Variovorax paradoxus B4: one gene and its partner. The protein of the gene in region 1 binds, or shares a complex with, the protein of each later gene. Links are inferred from orthologs where the notes say so. Each region holds a gene or a part of one and is shown on either strand. Other genes may lie near its edges.

The links.
Region 2: the proteins of trxA (region 1) and trxB are in contact, whole or in part, in a crystal structure (PDB 1F6M), measured with the Escherichia coli proteins. The link is inferred for Variovorax paradoxus B4 from one-to-one orthologs.

What each region holds. Positions count from the first base shown.
Region 1 is NC_022247.1:2,617,404-2,626,717, forward strand. Bases 1-2,983 are described here. They hold trxA (thioredoxin TrxA), read right to left. Parts: upstream 1,667-2,983; coding sequence 1,334-1,666; downstream 1-1,333. Other genes in these bases: rho (transcription termination factor Rho), read right to left, coding at 1-1,152; VAPA_RS12125 (PD-(D/E)XK nuclease family protein), read left to right, coding at 1,825-2,983. Outside these bases: more of VAPA_RS12125, read left to right, coding at 2,984-4,419; VAPA_RS12130 (UvrD-helicase domain-containing protein), read left to right, coding at 4,416-7,679; VAPA_RS12135 (TIGR03862 family flavoprotein), read left to right, coding at 7,676-8,914; VAPA_RS12140 (winged helix-turn-helix transcriptional regulator), read right to left, coding at 8,983-9,314. UniProt on the Escherichia coli protein: Participates in various redox reactions through the reversible oxidation of its active center dithiol to a disulfide and catalyzes dithiol-disulfide exchange reactions.
Region 2 is NC_022247.1:1,470,716-1,479,806, reverse strand. What follows is about bases 6,332-9,091. They hold trxB (thioredoxin-disulfide reductase), read left to right. Parts: upstream 6,332-7,111; coding sequence 7,112-8,071; downstream 8,072-9,091. Other genes in these bases: VAPA_RS06650 (DesA family fatty acid desaturase), read right to left, coding at 8,860-9,091; rpmG (50S ribosomal protein L33), read left to right, coding at 8,502-8,675; rpmB (50S ribosomal protein L28), read left to right, coding at 8,257-8,490; VAPA_RS06670 (Crp/Fnr family transcriptional regulator), read right to left, coding at 6,332-6,930. Also shown: VAPA_RS06695 (ABC transporter permease subunit), read right to left, coding at 1-477; VAPA_RS06690 (branched-chain amino acid ABC transporter permease), read right to left, coding at 491-1,420; VAPA_RS06685 (replication-associated recombination protein A), read right to left, coding at 1,661-2,953; outer membrane lipoprotein chaperone LolA, read right to left, coding at 2,974-3,606; VAPA_RS06675 (DNA translocase FtsK), read right to left, coding at 3,759-6,161; more of VAPA_RS06670, read right to left, coding at 6,256-6,331.

The DNA of each region.
Region 1 (9,314 bases):
CAGGATGCGGGTCTTCTGCAGGATCTCGGGCGCCAGCAGCAGTTCTTCGCGGCGGGTGCCGCTGCGGTTGAGCTGGATCGACGGGAACACGCGCTTTTCGTACAGGCGGCGGTCGAGGTGGATTTCGGAGTTGCCGGTGCCCTTGAACTCTTCGAAGATCACTTCGTCCATGCGGCTGCCGGTGTCGATCAGCGCGGTGCCGATGATGGTCAGCGAACCGCCTTCTTCCACGTTGCGCGCGGCGCCCAGGAAGCGCTTGGGGCGCTGCAGCGCGTTGGAGTCGACGCCGCCAGTCAGCACCTTGCCCGACGAGGGCACGACGTTGTTGTAGGCACGGGCGAGGCGGGTGATCGAGTCGAGCAGGATCACCACGTCCTTCTTGAGCTCGACCAGTCGCTTGGCGCGCTCGATCACCATTTCGGCCACGTGCACGTGGCGCGCCGCGGGCTCGTCGAAGGTCGAGGCAATGACCTCGCCCTTCACGGTGCGCTGCATTTCGGTCACTTCTTCAGGCCGCTCGTCCACCAGCAGCACCATCATGTGCACTTCGGGGTAGTTGGCGCTGATTGCGTGGGCGATGTGCTGCATCATCACCGTCTTGCCGCTCTTGGGCGGCGCCACCAGCAGGGCGCGCTGGCCCTTGCCGATGGGGGCGATGATGTCGATGATCCGGCCCGTGATGTTCTCGTCGCTCTTGACGCCGTCGCGTTCCAGCTTCATCTGTTCCTTGGGGAACAGCGGAGTCAGGTTCTCGAACATCACCTTGTGCTTGTTCTGCTCGGGCGGACCGTCGTTGACCTTGTCGAGCTTGGTCAGCGCGAAGTAGCGCTCGCCGTCCTTGGGCGTGCGCACTTCGCCTTCGATCATGTCGCCGGTGTGCAGGTTGAAGCGGCGCACCTGGCTCGGCGAGATGTAGATGTCGTCCGTGCTGGCCGTGAAGCTGGTGTCGGGACTGCGCAGGAAGCCGAAGCCGTCAGGCAGGATTTCGAGCACACCGTCGGCAAAGACCTGTTCGCCGGCCTTGGCGCGCTTCTTGATGATCGCGAACATCAGCTCCTGCTTGCGCATGCGGCCGACGTTTTCGATCTCAAGCGCTTCAGCCTGCTTGAGGACTTCAGACACGTGGAGTGCCTTGAGTTCGTTTAAGTGCATGGAATGACCCCTTGCGGGGCAATCGATCGGAAAAACGGGGGAGGTTTGATGTGAGGCGAGAGCTGCCTCACAAACCGGGGAACTCGAACCGGTTACCTCGAAGGGCCCGGTGATCTGTGGGAGATTATGACAGCAAAAAACCGTCCGGCCAACGCATTGCGCGCTGGCCGGTTGAAATGCCTCAGGCGAGCTGCTGGTCGATGAAGGCCGTGAGTTGCGCCTTGCTCATGGCGCCGACCTTGGTGGCGGCCAGCTGGCCGTCCTTGAACAGCATGAGCGTGGGGATGCCGCGGATGCCGAACTTGGCCGGGATGTCGCGGTTCTCGTCGACGTTGAGCTTGGCGATCTGCAGCTTGCCTTCGTAGGCGGTCGACACTTCGTCGAGGATGGGTGCGATCATCTTGCAGGGGCCGCACCATTCGGCCCAGTAGTCGACCAGCACCGGCTGGCTGGACTTGAGCACGTCGGCTTCGAAGGAGGAATCGGAGATGTGTTTGATCAGGTCGCTGGCCATGTGATGTGTCCTTGTGCGCAGAGAGTTTCGGTGCAGCTAAAGTGCTGGTCATTGTGACAGAAACCAAGGGGTGGGGTGCCATGCGGGAACGCTATGACACCGATAGCAAAAGCCCTTTGCGCGTCGCGCCTCCCCGCTCTCCAACCCCTCGATAGAACATGAACGAAGGCCACCCCGTCCAGGCCCTGTGGTGCGACCCCGCCGACGGCGTCGTCGCGCGCATCGCCGGCGCCATCGCGCAGCGCGGGCTGCACGCGGCGCGCACCGTGGTGCTGGTGCCGTATGCGCAATTGATGGGTGTGGCCCACGACATGTGGTCGCGCTGCGGCGGCCCGGGCTTCGCGCCGCGCTTCGAAACCACGCGCAACTGGGCCCGCAGCGCGGGCGGCTTCCTGCCCACGGGGTACGACATCGCATTCGACATGGCGCGCGACCTGGTCACGGCCCAGGCGCTGCTGTCGCAGGCCGGCTTTGCCGCGGAGCGCTTCGCGCTCGCCGGGCGCGTGGTCGAGCTGGCTTACCAATTGGCCCCCCTCGCGGCTGCTGCCTTGCCTGAAGTGCGCGGCAGCGAATGGGCACAGCGGGCGGCCCACGTCGCCGAAGCGGGCAGCGAGTCGGAATGGTTCCGCATCGAAAGCGCGCTGATCCGTGTCGCGGTGGCCTGGGCCGCCAATTCGGGCTACGCCACCGATGTCCTGCTGCGCGACGCCGTGCGTGCGCAGGTCGATGCGCTGATCGTGCTCGGAGGCTTCCAAGCCGATCCACTCACCCAGACGCTCTGCACCTTGTGGGGCGATCGCGCCATCCATCTCTCTCTGGTGCCCGCAAACCCTGCGGCCACCACGGCAGGCGCGCATGTCGCCGCCGACCCCGAGGACGAAGCGGAACTGGCGGCCGCCTGCGTGCTGCGGCACCTGGCCGCAGGCCGCGCGCCGGTGGCGCTGATCGCGACCGACCGGGCGCTCACGCGGCGCATCGGCGCGCAGCTCCAGGCGCAGGGTGTCACGGCGCACGACGAAACCGGCTGGAAGCTTTCCACCACGCGCGCCGCCGCCGCCGTGATGAGCGCATTGCGCGCCTGTGCGCACGACGCCGGCAGCGACCAGGTGCTCGAATGGCTCAAGAGCGGCGCCGACGGCGATGCGCTCGCCACCCAGGCGCTCGAGGCCCGGCTGCGGCGCGAAGGTGTGCGCGAGTGGTCCGCCTGGTGCGGCCAGGCCGCGCGCAGCGAAAAGCCGCAGGACATCGCGCTGCTGCCTTTCACCGAAGCCGTCGAAGGCCGCCGCATGGCCATGGCCCGCTCGCGGCCCCTGGCCGACTGGCTGCGCGCCCTGCGCGAATTGCTGGAGGCCGGGGAGCAATGGGAACCGCTCGCAGCCGACATGGCCGGCGCCAAGGTGATCGGCGCGTTGTGGCTCGATGCCGATGCCCATGGCGACGACGATGAATTTCCCGGCGGACGCCACACGCTGGCCGAGTTCACGGCCTGGGTGCGCGACGTGCTCGAAGATGCGAGCTTCGTGCCGCCCGCCGGCAGCGAGGCGCCGCAGGTGGTGGTGCTGCCGCTGCATCAATTGCTGGGCCGCGCGTTCGGCGCCGTGGTCATACCCGGTTGCGACGACCGGCGCCTGCCCGCGTCGCCCGAGCCGCCCGGCAACTGGAGCGCCGCCCAGCGCGCCGAGCTGGGCCTGCCCGTGCGCGAAACGCTCGAGGCCGCGCAACGCTCGGCCTGGGCCGCGGCCTTGTGCAATCCATGCTGCGAAGTGCTGTGGCGCCAGTCCGATGCGAGTGGCGAGCCGGTGCGCCCCAGCCCGCTGGTGCAGGCGCTGCAGCTCGACCACGCCTTGCAGATGGCGGCGGACCCGCGCACGGCGCGCGAGGTGGCGCTGCAGCCGACCGCCTACCCGACTCCGTCTGGGGCGCTGCTGCCACTGCGCAACATCTCCACCAGCGTCTACGAAGACCTGCGCCGCTGCCCCTACCGTTTCTTCGCGCTGCGGCAACTGGGCTTGCGCAGTGCCGACGAGCTCGACGCCGAGGTCGATAAGCGCGACTTCGGCAACTGGCTGCATGCCGTGCTGGGCCATTTTCACGAGGCGCTGAAAGGGGCGCCAACCCGCGATGTCGCCGAGCGCGTGGCGTACATCAGCGCGGCGGCCGAGCGCGCCACGCGCGAGTTCGGATTGTCCGATGCCGAGTTCCTGCCGTTCGCCGCGGCATGGCCAGCAGTGCGAGACGGCTACCTTCAATGGCTTGCCGGACACGAGGCGAGCGGCGCCGTCTTTGCCGAATCCGAACCGTGGATGGAGCAGCCGCTGGGCAGCCTGCAACTGGTCGGCCGGCTGGACCGCATCGACCGCATGCCGGACGGCCAGGCCTTCGTGATCGACTACAAGACCGAATCGGCTGCCGTGACCAAGGAGCGTGTGAAAGACCCGACCGAGGACACGCAGCTTGCCTTCTATGCCGCGCTGGTGGCCGACGACACGCTGCGCGCGGCCTACGTCAACGTCGGCGAGAAATCGTCCGGCACGCAGACCGTCGAGCAGCCGGTGGTGGTGGAGGCACGCGATGCGCTGGTGGCGGGCATCCTCGACGACTTCACCCGCATCGCCCAGGGTGCGGCGCTGCCGCCGCTGGGAGAGGGCGCTATCTGCGACTACTGCGCAGCGCGCGGGCTTTGCAGAAAAGATTTCTGGGAGATCGAACAGCCTGTACTTTCGTCTCCGACCGAGGGAGGGCCTGCGCAATGAACGGCGCCGCCTACGAGCACAACGGCCGGCACGTCGCGCGCGAGGCCTTCTACACCGTCGCCTGCGATCCGCGGCGCTCGGTGGCCGTCGAAGCCTGCGCCGGCGCGGGCAAGACCTGGATGCTGGTGTCGCGCATCTTGCGCGCGCTGCTCGAAGAGGGCGAGTCCGCGTGCGAGCCGCACGAGATCCTGGCCATCACCTTCACCAAGAAAGCCGCCGGCGAGATGCGCGAGCGGCTCGACCAGTGGCTCGAGCAGTTCGCCGAGCGCAGCCCCGGGGAGCTGGTGCGCGAACTCGTCGTTCGCGGTGTCGAGCCCGCAGCCGCGCTCGCTGCCGTGCCGCGCCTGCAAGGCCTCTACAGGCGCTTGCTCGAAGGCGGCAGGCCGGTGCAGTTCCGCACCTTCCACGCCTGGTTTGCGGGCCTGCTGCGCAACGCGCCGCTGGCGGTGCTGCGCGAACTCGGCCTGCCCGCGAACTATGAGCTTCTCGAAGACGATGCCGAGGCGCGGCTGCGCACCTGGCGCCCCTTCTTCGAGGCCGTGACGGCCGACAAGGAGGCTCTGGCCGACTACTACGCCGTGGTCGCCACCTATGGCCGTTCGCAGACCGCCAAGGCTCTCGGCGAAGCGCTCACGCGCCGGGTCGAGTTCTCGCTGTCCGACCCGGCGTCGGCGGTGCAGCACTTCAGCGTGCTTCATCCTTCGCTCGAGGGACTGGACGAACCGACCGGCGCACTGCGCGGCGAGCAGGTCCGGCGCCGCTGGCTGGACCGTGCCGCCGCACTCGGCCGCGAAGCCAACAAGACGCCGCAGAAAGCGGCCGAGGCGATCATCGACGTGTTCGGTGTTGGCGAACCGCCGCAGGAGTCGCTCGCTGCCGCGCTGGCGCACCTGCGCAAGAACTTCTTCGTCGCCACCGAAGACCGCCTCAACAAGAACCTGCAGAAATATCCCGCCGCGCAAGAAGCCGAGGCCGAGCTCCAGACGCTCTGCGCCGCGCAGGCCCAGCACGCGGCCTGGCTCTACCAGCAGCGCATGACGCGCCTCACGCGCCTCCTGATCTCCGCCTTCGCAGAGGTCAAGCGCGCCCATGGCTGGGTCGACATGAACGACGTCGAACAGGCCGCGCAATTGCTGCTGGGCCAGTCGGCGCTGTCGGGCTGGGTGCAGGAACGGCTCGATGCACGCATCGCGCACCTGCTGATCGACGAGTTCCAGGACACCAATCCGCTGCAATGGCAGGCGCTCTACGGCTGGCTCAGCGCCTACAGCGGCGCGGGCGGCAAGGCACCGCGCGTCTTCATCGTGGGCGACCCGAAGCAGAGCATCTACCGCTTCCGCCGCGCCGAGCCGCAGGTGTTCATCGCCGCGAAGAAATTCGTGCGCGAAGGGCTGGGCGGTGAGCTGCTCAATTGCGATCACACCCACCGCAACGCGCGCGCGGTGGTCGGCCTGGTCAACCAGGCGATGCTGGCCGCGCAGGATGCCGACGAGTTCGACGGCTACCGCGCGCACACCACCGAGCGCAACGACGAAGGCGAGCTGCTCAAGCTCCCGCCCATCGATCGCGGCGCCATCGATACGACAGCGGAGGCCGCGCCCGCGGACGACGGCATGCTGCACTGGCGCGACAGCCTCGTCACCCCGCGGGTGCTGCCCGAAGAGCAGTTGCTGCAAAAGGAATGCGAGCAGGCCGCGCGCTGGGTCGCGCAGCGCATTGCCGATGGCACGCCGCCGCGCCAGATCATGGTGCTGGCGCGCCGCCGCAGCCGGCTGTCCGCCATGCAGGACGCGCTGCGCCAGCGCCACATCCCGGTGCAGCAGCCCGAGAAGAACGAGCTGCACGATGCACCCGAAGTGCAGGACGTGGTGGCGTTGATCGATGCGCTGGTGTCCCCCGCGCACGACCTCTCGCTGGCGCGCGCGCTCAAGTCGCCCCTGTTCGGCATCGGCGATGAGGCGCTGGTGCAACTGGCGCTGCGCCAGCGCGAACAACCTTCGTCGAGCTGGTTCGCGTTGATCCAGAAAGGCGAGGGCCTGCCGGCGGAACTGGTCCAGGCCGGCACCAGGCTCAAGCAATGGCAGAGCTGGCTCGCCGCATTGCCGCCGCACGACGCGCTCGATGCGATCTTCCACGACGGCGATGTGCTGGCCAGGTTCGGCGCCGCCATGCCCTCCGCCATGCGCCAGAGCGCGCTGGCCAATCTGCGCGGGCTGCTGGCGGCCTCGCTCGACATCGAGGGTGCGCGCTTTGTCACGCCCTATGCGCTGGTGCGCGCGCTGCGTGCGGGCGGCGTCAGGGCGCCATCCGTCGCCGTGCCCGATGCGGTGCAGCTCCTGACCGTGCACGGCGCCAAGGGCCTCGAGGCAGACACCGTGCTCATGCTCGACTGCGACGCACCACCGCCGCGAGCCCAGACCATGGGCGTGCTGGTCGAATGGAAAGGCAGCGACAGCGCGCCCACCCGCTTCGTGTTCCTGGCAAGCGAGAAGACCCCGCCGGGCTGTGCGGCTACGCTGCTCGAGGAAGAGCAGCGCGCGCGCCATCGCGAGGAGCTCAACGGCCTCTACGTCGCGACCACGCGGGCGCGCGAGCGCCTCGTGCTGTCGTCGGTGCAGCCGGCCCGGGCCAACGAGGGCAGCTGGTGGTCGCGGCTCGAATCGATGTGCGAGCCTGTCGAAGCCGATGAGCCGCTGCTCGCGCTGCCGGTGGAGACCGGGGCCGGCAGTTTCTCGATGAAGAAGATGCCCGTCCTCGCACCTGCGGCCAAGGAATCACCAGCCATCAGGAAAGCTGCTGGCGCTACCGTCGACGCGCGGGCTGCAGCCTTCGGCCAGGCGATGCACCGGCTGCTCGAATGGGCCCTGCCGGGCGAGGCGCTGCCGCCCGCGCATGTGCGCGCCGCGGCCCGTGAGTTCATGCTCGACGCGCAACAGGCGCGCGGCGCGGCCGTGCTGGCCGAGCGCATTCGCGCGGGGGCCGGCGCATGGGCGTGGGATGAGCGCATGATCGACTGGCACGGCAACGAAGTGACGCTGGTCCATGAAGGCGAGACGCTGCGCATCGACCGGCTGGTGCGCGAGCGCGCCAGCGGTGCCTGGTGGATCCTCGACTACAAATCCGCTGCGCGTCCCGAACGGGACGCGGAATTGATCGCACAGATGCAGCGCTACCGCGCGGCGGTGCAACATGCCTATCCCGGTGCCTCGGTGCGCGTCGCGTTCCTGACCGGGCAGGGCGAACTGGTAAATCTCGAATGACTCTTTCCCATACCGTCGCCGTGATCGGCGGCGGACCGGCCGGCCTCATGGCGGCTGAAGTCCTGAGTGCGTCCGGCGTGCAGGTGTACGTTTACGACGCCATGCCCTCGGTGGGCCGCAAGTTCCTGCTGGCCGGCCGCGGCGGGCTGAACCTCACGCACTCGGAGCCCTTCGATGTGTTCATGACCCGGTTTGGCGAGCGCCGTGCGCAGCTCGAACCGATGCTCGCCCGCTTCGGTCCGCAGCAGGTGCGCGAATGGGCGGCGGGCCTCGGCATCGAGACCTTCGTGGGCACTTCGGGCCGCGTGTTTCCGACCGACATGAAAGCCGCGCCGCTGCTGCGCGCCTGGCTGCACCGGCTGCGTGCGGCAGGCGTGCAGTTTCATATGCGCCACCGCTGGCTTGGCAACGCATCACCCGGCGCCGCCTCGTTGCGGTTCGCCACTCCGACGGGCGAGGCCATCGTGAAGGCCGATGCGGCGGTGCTCGCATTGGGGGGGGCGAGTTGGGCGCGGCTGGGCTCCGATGGCGCATGGGCGCCGTGGCTGCAAGAGTGCGGTATCGATGTCGCGCCGCTGCTGCCTGCCAACTGCGGCTTCGACGGGGCAGGGTGGAGCGAGCATTTCGCGAGCCGTTTTGCGGGCCAGCCGTTCAAGTCGGTCGCGATTTCGTTCACCGACAGCCAGGGGCGCCGCTTTGCGCGCAAGGGCGAATTCGTTGCAACCGCCACCGGCATCGAGGGCAGCCTGATCTATGCCGCTTCGGCATTGCTGCGCGACGAGATCGCCGCGCATGGCAGCGCGACGCTGCTGCTCGATCTGCTGCCCGACCGCAGCGCCGAGCAGGTGCTGGCCGCCGTCAAGCATCCGCGCGGCGCCCGGTCGCTCAGCAGCCACCTGAAGAGCCGGCTCGGGCTGGAAGGCATCAAGGCCGGCGTGCTGCACGAGACGCTGAGCCGCGAAGCGATGCAAGAACCCGCGCAGTTGGCAGCGACGATCAAGGCCGTGCCGCTGCGGCTGGTCGCAACCCGGCCTGTCGACGAAGCCATCAGCACCGCAGGCGGTGTGCGCTTCGAGGCGCTCGACGAACGGCTCATGGCGAGCGCGGTGCCGGGCGTGTTCGTTGCGGGGGAAATGCTCGATTGGGAGGCGCCGACCGGCGGCTACCTGCTGACGGCGTCGATGGCCAGTGGGGCGGCCGCGGCGCGCGGCGCGATCAAGCAGCTGGGCCTCTGAGGGACCCCGCGGCGTTCGATGTTCTGCCGAGGCAATGCCCGTTTCGCGTGTCTGCGGCGGGGAATGCCTCAGAGCCGCGCTGCGGTTCGGGCATCGGCGAAAGCGCTGCGTCCCATCCAGCGCCAGAGGTTCTGGATATCGGATGCCGCGCCGATGACGCGCAGGCGCCGCTCGCGCAGCGCGGCCTCGGCATCGAGGTCGCCGGTCCAGATCTCCGTCAGGGTCAGCATGTTCGATTCGACAATCAGCGTTGGCTCCTCGCCGGGATTGTCGCGGCAGAGGTCGGCGCTGCCATGGTCGACCACCAGCCACCAGCGCCGCTCGCCTTCAGGCGCATCGGTGAAGCGGAAGTGGATCACGATGCAGCGCCCGAGCGGGCACTCGTCGACCCGCATGAAAC
Region 2 (9,091 bases), 1.1 Mb from region 1 along the record:
CTTGGGCCCGTTGGTGATGTTGATCGGCTGGTCGAGGTTGTTCAGGAACACCCGGATGATCTCGCCGAAGCCGAGCGTCACGATGGCCAGGTAGTCGCCGCGCAGCTTGAGCGTGGGCGCCCCGAGCATCACGCCCAGCACCCCGGCCACCACCAGCGCCAGCGGTATCACGATGAGCAGCGAGGTGTGCAGCCCGTTCGGGAACATGGCCTTGAACCACGGGAAGGTGTCTGACAAGTGCGAGGAGCCCATCAGCGCGAAGAGGTAGGCCCCCACGGCAAAGAAGGCGACGTAGCCCAGGTCGAGCAGGCCGGCGTAGCCGACGACGATGTTCAGGCCGAGCGAGAGCATCACGTAGAGCAGTGCGATGTCGGCGATGCGCACCCAGGCGTTGCCCTGGCTCTGCAGGAAGATCGGCAGCGCGAGCACGGCGACGACGCCGAGAACGTAGAGAGCGAGGTTCTTGCTGTTTTTCATGGTGTGCTGCTCCTCAGGCCCGATCCGCCACGCGCTCACCGAGCAGGCCCGAGGGCCGCAGCGTGAGCATGACGATCAACACGATGAAAGCGAAGATGTCGCTGTAGTTGCTGCCGAGCACGCCGCCCGTGATCGAACCGATGTAGCCGGAGCCGATGGCCTCGATCAGCCCGAGCAGGATGCCGCCGACCACCGCGCCGGCCAGGTTGCCGATGCCGCCGAACACTGCGGCGGTGAAGGCCTTGAGGCCGGGCAGGAAGCCCATCGCGTGCTGCGCGATGCCGTAGTTGGAGGCGTACATGACGCCCGCGATGGCCGCGAGCACGGCACCGATGATGAAGGTGGCCGAGATGACCATGTCGGGCCGGATGCCCATGAGCGCCGCGACGCGCGGATTCTCGGCGGTGGCGCGCATCGCGCGGCCGAGCTTGGTGTAGTTGACCAGCCACATCAGCACCACGAGCGAAAAGGCCGTGACGCTCAGGATCATGACCTGCGTGGGCGAGATCACCGCGCCGGCCACTTCGATGGGCGTGGTCGACAGCAGGTTGGGATAGGCCTTGTTGGTGGGCTTCCAGATGATCATGGCCAGCGTCTGCAGCAGGATCGACATGCCGATGGCCGTGATGAGCGGCGCGAGCTTGGGGCTGTTGCGAAGCGGCCGGTAGGCGACCTTCTCGATCACGAAGTTGAGCGTGGCTGCAACGATGCAGGCGATGATCAGCGCGATGATGAGGACCAGCCAGCCGGGTGTGCCGGGCATGGATTCCTTCATGAGGCCGATGATGGTCCAGCTCGTGAGCGCCCCCACCATCAGCACTTCGCCGTGCGCAAAATTGATCAGATTGATGATGCCGTACACCATGGTGTAGCCCAAGGCTATCAAGGCATACATGCTGCCCAGGACCAGACCGTTGATGATCTGCTGCAGCAATATTTCCATAACGCGTTCCCTATTTGTTGCACCGTTGGGGGGTGCTGTTCACCCACCTTGGCACCGGTTTGGCGCCTTGGCTTGATAAGCAAAAAAACCAGCCAACATGTGCCGCTGGCTGATTTGTGGGCGGGATTGTAAGCACCCACCAGCGCCGATTTGGTGCGCCTTGCCCGGGGTTTACCCGCTCACGCCATGCTGTATGCGAGTGAACTCATGCATGGCGTACGCGCATGGTGAAAAGGCGTCTCACTCCTCGCGCTGGCTGTTGAGCCGGCGGAGTTCGCGCAGTTTTTCCGCGATGCGGATTTCGAGCCCGCGCTCGACGGGCTGGTAGAAAACCTGGCCCTCGAGGCCATCGGGCAGGTAGCGCTCGCCCGCGGCAAAGCCGCCCTCCTCGTCGTGCGCATACCGGTACCCCTTGCCGTAGTCGAGGTCCTTCATGAGCTTGGTGGGTGCGTTTCGCAAATGCATCGGCACGGGACGCGTGCTGTCCTTCTTGATGAGCGCGCGCACGGCGTTGTAGGCGGCGTAGACGGCGTTCGACTTGGGAGCCATCGCCAGGTAGACCACGCACTCGGCCAGCGCGAGTTCGCCCTCGGGCGTGCCGAGGCGCTCATAGACCTCGGCAGCGTCGAGCGCGAGCCGAAGCGCGCGCGGATCGGCCAAGCCGATGTCCTCGCTGGCCATGCGCACCAGCCGGCGCGCCATGTAGCGCGGGTCGGCGCCGCCGTCGAGCATGCGCACGAACCAGTAGAGCGAGGCGTCGGGGTCGCTGCCGCGCACCGACTTGTGCAGCGCGCTGATGGTGTCGTAGAACTGCTCGCCGCCCTTGTCGTAGCGACGCATGCGCTCCCCGAGCACGCGCAGCAGCCATTCGTCGGTGATGTTGCCGAGCTTCTCGGCGCGGGCCGCCACGGCCAGCGTCTCGAGCGTGTTGAGCAGGCGCCGCGCATCGCCGTCTGCATAGGCGACGAGCCGGTCGATGGCCGCATCCTCGATGCCCGGAACGGCCTGGATGGCTTGCGCCTTGGCGACGATCTGCTGGAGATCGCCCTCCGTGAGCGGTTGCAGCACGTACACCGCCGCGCGCGAAAGCAGGGCCGAGTTGACCTCGAACGACGGGTTCTCGGTGGTGGCGCCGATGAAGGTGAACAGCCCCGATTCCACATGCGGCAGGAACGCGTCCTGCTGGCTCTTGTTGAACCGGTGCACCTCGTCGACGAAGACGATCGTGCGCCGCTGCTCCAGGCCGTCGCGCGCGGCCGTGGCGCGTTCGACCGCATCGCGGATGTCCTTGACGCCGCCGAGCACGGCGCTGATGCTGAGGAACTGCGCATCGAAGGCATCCGCCATCAGCCGCGCAATGGTCGTCTTGCCGGTGCCGGGCGGCCCCCAGAGAATGCACGAATGCGGCTGTCCCGATTCGAAGGCGATGCGCAGCGGCATGCCCGGCCCCAGCAGGTGCTGCTGGCCAATGACCTCGCCGAGCGTCTTCGGACGCAGGCGCTCGGCAAGGGGTTGATGCGAACTGGTGGCCAAACCTGCTTGTCTGATTGCTGCTATTGCTTGATGACGTCGGCGCCGGCGGGTGCCTTGAAGTCGAACACGTTGGCAGGGAGCGCCGGATTCACTTCGACCTTGCTGAACTTGAGCACCGAGCGCTGCCCGAAGCTGTCGAGGATCTCGAGCGCCGCGAGCGCGTCGCCCTGGAAGCCGACCTGCACATTCTGCAACTGGCCGTCCTTGTTCTTCGGCGTGGCCTTGACCCACTGGAGGCCGTCGCGCTCGGGCGCGGCCTCGAGCGTGAAGTCGGCCTGCAGCGCGCGCAGGTCGGGTGCCGCGGCAATCAGCGCGGCGGGCGTGGAGCCCAGTGCCTGCGACTGGGCGCGCTGCGTGACCTGATTCAGGTCGGCATCGTAGAGCCACAGCGTCTTGCCGTCGGCCACGATGCTCTGGGCGAAGGGCTTCTGGTAGTCGAACTTGAATCTGCCGGGCCGCTGGAATTCGAAGGTGCCGGTCGAGGTCTTGGTGCGGCCGGCCTGCCCTTCGCGCGGCGGCGCCGTGACGGTCTGCGTGAACTCGGCACGGCCCGACTTGACCGTCTTCACGAAGGTCTCGAGGCTTTCAAGGCCGCCGGCCCAGGCATTGGCGGAACAGAGGAGGCCGATCAACAGCCAATGGCGAATTTTCAATTGGGGTTCCTCGGGAAGCGATGACGTTGACATGACCATACCCCGCTGCGCGTTGCGCCATGCGTGGGGCTTCATGAAGTTTTGCAACGTTATTGCAGCTTTTGCAAAGTGGCTGTCAGTGCGTAACGCCGGGGTCCGCAGGTATTTGCCGGTTATTCGGCGCGCGCCGGCACCAGGATCTCGCGCTGGCCGCTGCCGCTCATGGCGCTGACCAGGCCGGCCTTCTCCATGTCTTCCACCAGCCGCGCCGCGCGGTTGTAGCCGATCTTCAGGTGGCGCTGCACCAGCGAGATGCTGGCCTTGCGGTTCTTGAGCACCACCTCGACCGCCTGGTCGTACATCGGGTCCTTCTCGGCATCGCCGCCCTCGCCCAGCATGTCGCCGTCGCCGTCGACCGTGCCGCCTTCGAGCACGCCTTCGATGTAGTCGGGCTCGCCCTGGCTCTTGAGGTAGGCCACCACGCGGTGCACTTCCTCGTCGCTCACGAATGCGCCGTGCACGCGGATCGGCAGGCCGGTGCCGCTGGGCATGTAGAGCATGTCGCCCATCCCGAGCAGCGCCTCGGCACCCATCTGGTCGAGGATGGTGCGGCTGTCGATCTTGCTCGACACCTGGAACGCGATGCGCGTGGGAATGTTGGCCTTGATGAGGCCGGTGATCACGTCGACGCTGGGCCGCTGCGTGGCAAGAATCAGGTGGATGCCGGCGGCGCGCGCCTTCTGCGCGAGGCGGGCGATGAGCTCTTCGATCTTCTTGCCGACCACCATCATCAGGTCGGCGAGCTCGTCGATCACGACCACGATGTGCGGCTCGCGCTTGAGCGGCTCGGGATCGTCGGGCGTGAGGCTGAAGGGGTTGTAGATGAACTCCTCGCGCGCCTTGGCTTCGTCGATCTTGGTGTTGTAGCCGGCCAGGTTGCGCACGCCCAGCTTGCTCATGAGCTTGTAGCGGCGCTCCATCTCGGCCACGCACCAGTTCAGGCCGTGCGCGGCCTGCCGCATGTCGGTGACCACGGGCGCCAGCAGGTGCGGAATGCCTTCGTAGACCGACATTTCGAGCATCTTCGGGTCGATCATGAGCAGGCGGACGTCGCGTGCTTCGGCCTTGTAGAGCAGCGAGAGAATCATCGCGTTGATGCCGACCGACTTGCCCGAGCCGGTGGTACCGGCCACCAGCACGTGCGGCATCTTCGCGAGGTCGGCCACCACGGGGTTGCCGATGATGTCCTTGCCCAGGCCCATCGTCAGGAACGACCTGCCCTCGTTGTAGACCTGCGAGCCGAGGATTTCGCTGAGCTTGATCGACTGGCGCTTGGCGTTGGGCAGCTCGAGCGCCATGTAGTTCTTGCCCGGGATGGTTTCGACCACGCGGATCGACACCAGCGAGAGCGAGCGCGCAAGGTCCTTGGCCAGGCCGACGATCTGCGAGCCCTTGACGCCCGTGGCCGGCTCGATCTCGTAGCGCGTGATCACCGGCCCCGGCGAAGCCAGCACGACGCGGACCTCGACGCCGAAATCCTTCAGCTTCTTCTCGATCATGCGCGAGGTCATCTCGAGCGTGTCGGCCGACACCGTTTCCTGGCGCGCCTGCGCGGCGTCGAGCAGGTCGACCTGCGGCAGCTTGCTGTCGGGCAGCTCCTTGAAGAGCGGCTTCTGGCGCTCCTTGACGACGCGGTCGCTGCGGGGCACCTCGGTCATCGCGGGCTCGATCTGCACCGGCGGCGATGCCGCGCGGCGCTTCGGGCGCGGTTCGATGCGCAGTTCTTCGTCGCCATCGGCACTCGCCGGCTCGCTGCCGCCGCCCGTTCCACGAGAGAACGGCAGGTCTTCGGCCTCCGCGCGCTCGCGAGCGGCCTGCTTGCCCATTGCGATGTCGGCCGCCATCTCGCGCTTTTCGCGGCGCGACTCGAACAGCGAATAGGCCCGCGCGCCGATGCGTTCGGCGATCTGGCTCCAGGAGAAACGAAACACCAGCGCCGAGCCGATCACGCCGGCGGCAATGGCCACCAGCGCCGACCCGGTAAAGCCCATCCAGCGCACGCTTGCGGGGCCCACCAGATAGCCCAGCACGCCGCCGCCCGAACCGGGCAGGTGGAATTCCAGCCGGTACAGGCGCGACCACTCGAGCACGGTGCTCGCGCACAGCAGCAGCACGAGGCCGAACCAGAAAGCCATGCGGCTGCGGTTGAAACGGCCGCGCACCGGTTGCTCGGCCGGCGCGGCCTCGCCGCCGCGCAGCCAGTTGGCGAGCGACGAGAGCCATGCCCGCAGGCCCGCCGCGAGGCACCACCACACCGAATAACCCGCCAGAAAATAGCTGCCGTCGGCCAGCCAGGCACCGATGCGGCCGCCCCAGTTCTTGATCTCGCCCCCGGTACCGGAGGTCGACCAGGCCGCATCGGAGGGCGTGAAGCTCAGCATGGCCAGCAGCCAGAACAGGAGCCCCGCAAAGCCCGCGATCAGCGTGATTTCATGGGCGAAGCGCATGGCGCGCATGCGCACGGGTTGCCCCTCGGCGGCAGAAGAAGATTGAAGTGTATTGAGCGAATAGGTCATGAAAAACGCGGCACCCAATCCTTCGAAACGGCGGCTGGGCGCCTGAACACTACAACAAAAGGGCGCGGCTGCCAGAAGCGCCGGGCCCGGCGGCTCACGTCAGGGACAAGAGCCGCTCCTTGACGATCATGGAGCCGTCGTCCTGGGTCTGGACAAATCCGCGCTCCTCGAGGTCCTTCATCACGCGGCTCACCATTTCCCGCGAGGCACCCACCATTTTCGCGAGATCCTGGCGGGAGATCTTGTCGCGCACCTTGAGGTTGCCTGCGCCATCGTCGATGGCGAACTCGAGCAGCGAGCGCGCCACGCGCCCATAGACGTCCATCAGCGCCAGCGACTCGATCTTGCGGTCGGCGTGGCGCAGGCGCTGCACGAGGCCGCGCATGATGTTGTAGGCCATCGAGGAGTTCTCGGGCAGGCAGCGTGCGAACGCGTCCCGGTCCAGCATCAGGACGTCGCACTGGATCTCGGTGCGCACGGTGGCCGAATGCGGCTCGTCGTCGATCAGGCTCATCTCGCCGATGTAGTCGCCGGGGTGCAGCGTGGCAAGGATCACCTCGCGTCCGCGGCTGTCGGCGCTCGTCACGCGCGCGCGACCGGTCAGGATGATGTAGAGCGCGTCCGATTTCTTGCCCTGCTCGACAATGACCTCGGCTCGCTTGAAGCGCTTCTTGATGATCGCATCCGCAATGCTTGCAGACTGCGAGGACGTGAGCGAGGCAAACAGCGGAACACGCCGCAGCAGCTCAAGATTGGACAGCATCGACATTTATCAATCCCTGATACTGCGTGCGCAAGCTCGTCCATCGTCGGCCCGATGGATTACTACAATCGCGCGCATTGAAAACACCGTGCACCCGGTGTTGAACCGAGCGGTGATACTCCACATATATCGCTACCACCCTGAAAATGTACACGCTGAAGCAGCGCAAATCCTAGGTTTTCCACTCATGTCCGCTCCCCAACACGCCAAGGTCTTGATTCTGGGTTCCGGCCCCGCCGGCTACACCGCTGCCGTTTATGCAGCACGCGCAAACCTCCAGCCCTTGCTCGTCACAGGCATTGCCCAGGGCGGCCAGTTGATGACGACCACCGAGGTCGACAACTGGCCCGCGGACGTGCACGGCGTGCAGGGGCCCGACCTGATGCAGCGCTTTCTCGAGCACGCGGAGCGCTTCAAGACGCAGATCGTCTTCGATCACATCAACAAGGTCGACCTCGGCAAGCGCCCGTTCACGCTGACCGGCGACAGCGGCACCTACACCTGCGATTCACTGATCATTGCCACGGGCGCTTCCGCCAAGTACCTGGGGCTCGACTCGGAACAGAAGTTCATGGGCCGCGGCGTCTCGGCCTGCGCAACCTGCGACGGCTTCTTCTACCGCGAGCAGGAAGTGTGCGTGATCGGCGGCGGCAACACCGCCGTGGAGGAAGCCCTGTATCTCGCCAACATCGCGAACAAGGTCACGCTGGTCCATCGCCGGGACAAGTTCCGCGCCGAGCCCATCCTGATCGACAAGCTCATGGAGAAGGTCGCCGAAGGCAAGATCGTCTTGAAGCTGCACAACGAACTCGACCAGGTGCTGGGCGACGACACGGGCGTGACGGGCATCCGGATCAAGAACACGCAGACCGCCGCCACCGAGCAGATCGACCTCAAGGGCTGCTTCATCGCCATCGGGCACCACCCCAACACCGACATCTTCCAGGGCCAGCTGGAGATGAAGGACAACTACATCCTGACCCGCTCGGGCCTGCAGGGCTTCGCCACGATGACCAGCATTCCGGGCGTCTTTGCCGCCGGCGACGTGCAGGACAACGTGTACCGCCAGGCCATCACGAGCGCCGGCACCGGCTGCATGGCCGCGCTGGACGCCCAGCGCTTCCTCGAGCAGGACGGCACGCTCTAGGCGAACCACACGGGCCTCCAAAAGGGCTATAATCCAAGGCTTTGCCGAAATAGCCCCTTTCACGAGGGGCCGAGCATCCAGGCAAAGCCGGGGTACCGCCACCCGTTTCTGGCGAGGTCAAGCTGCAAAACACCTGCAATCGCCACGATTGCGCCGGTGCCAGCTGTTCAAGAAAGAGTGTCCTCATGGCACGCGTATGCGACGTAACGGGCAAAGGCCCGATGGTCGGAAACAACGTTTCCCACGCCAACAACAAAACCAAGCGCCGGTTCCTGCCGAACCTGCAATACCGCCGTTTCTGGGTCGAGACTGAAAACCGCTGGGTTCGCCTGCGTGTTTCGAGCGCCGCACTGCGCCTGATCGACAAGAACGGCATCGACGCCGTGCTCGCAGACCTGCGTGCACGCGGCCAAGCTTAAGGAGCTGAATCATGGCAACGAGCAAAGGCGGACGCGAAAAGATCAAGCTGGAATCCACCGCGGGTACCGGCCACTTCTACACGACCAGCAAGAACAAGAAGACGATGCCTGAAAAGATGTCGATCATGAAGTTCGACCCCAAGGCACGCAAGCACGTCGAATACAAGGAAATCAAGCTGAAGTAATTCGGCCCGGTTCCCCCCCCGCAAAAACCCGCTGCTCATCCAGCGGGTTTTTTGTTGCCTGTCGAATAGCCATCCATGGGCAACCCCTTGCCCGACCAGGCAGAACGAAAGCGACAGGCACAAAAAAGCCGACCCTGAGGTCGGCTTTCTGATGAGCGGAGAGACTTCCTTGCCTGCTGCTCGCTCAGGCGCGTGCGGCGCGCAGACGGGTGGAGAACTCGCGCAAGCCGGCGATGCCGCTGGCTTCCGCACGATGGCACCAGGCCGCCAGATCGGCCGCCAGTTGCTCGCGCGACTGCGAGGTGTTGAGCCAGAGCTGGCGCAACTCTTCGCGCATGGTGACCATCTTGTCGATCACCGGGTGGGCAGCGCGCGCCTGCACGAGGTGCGTGCGGGCCGATGCGGGCACCTTGTCG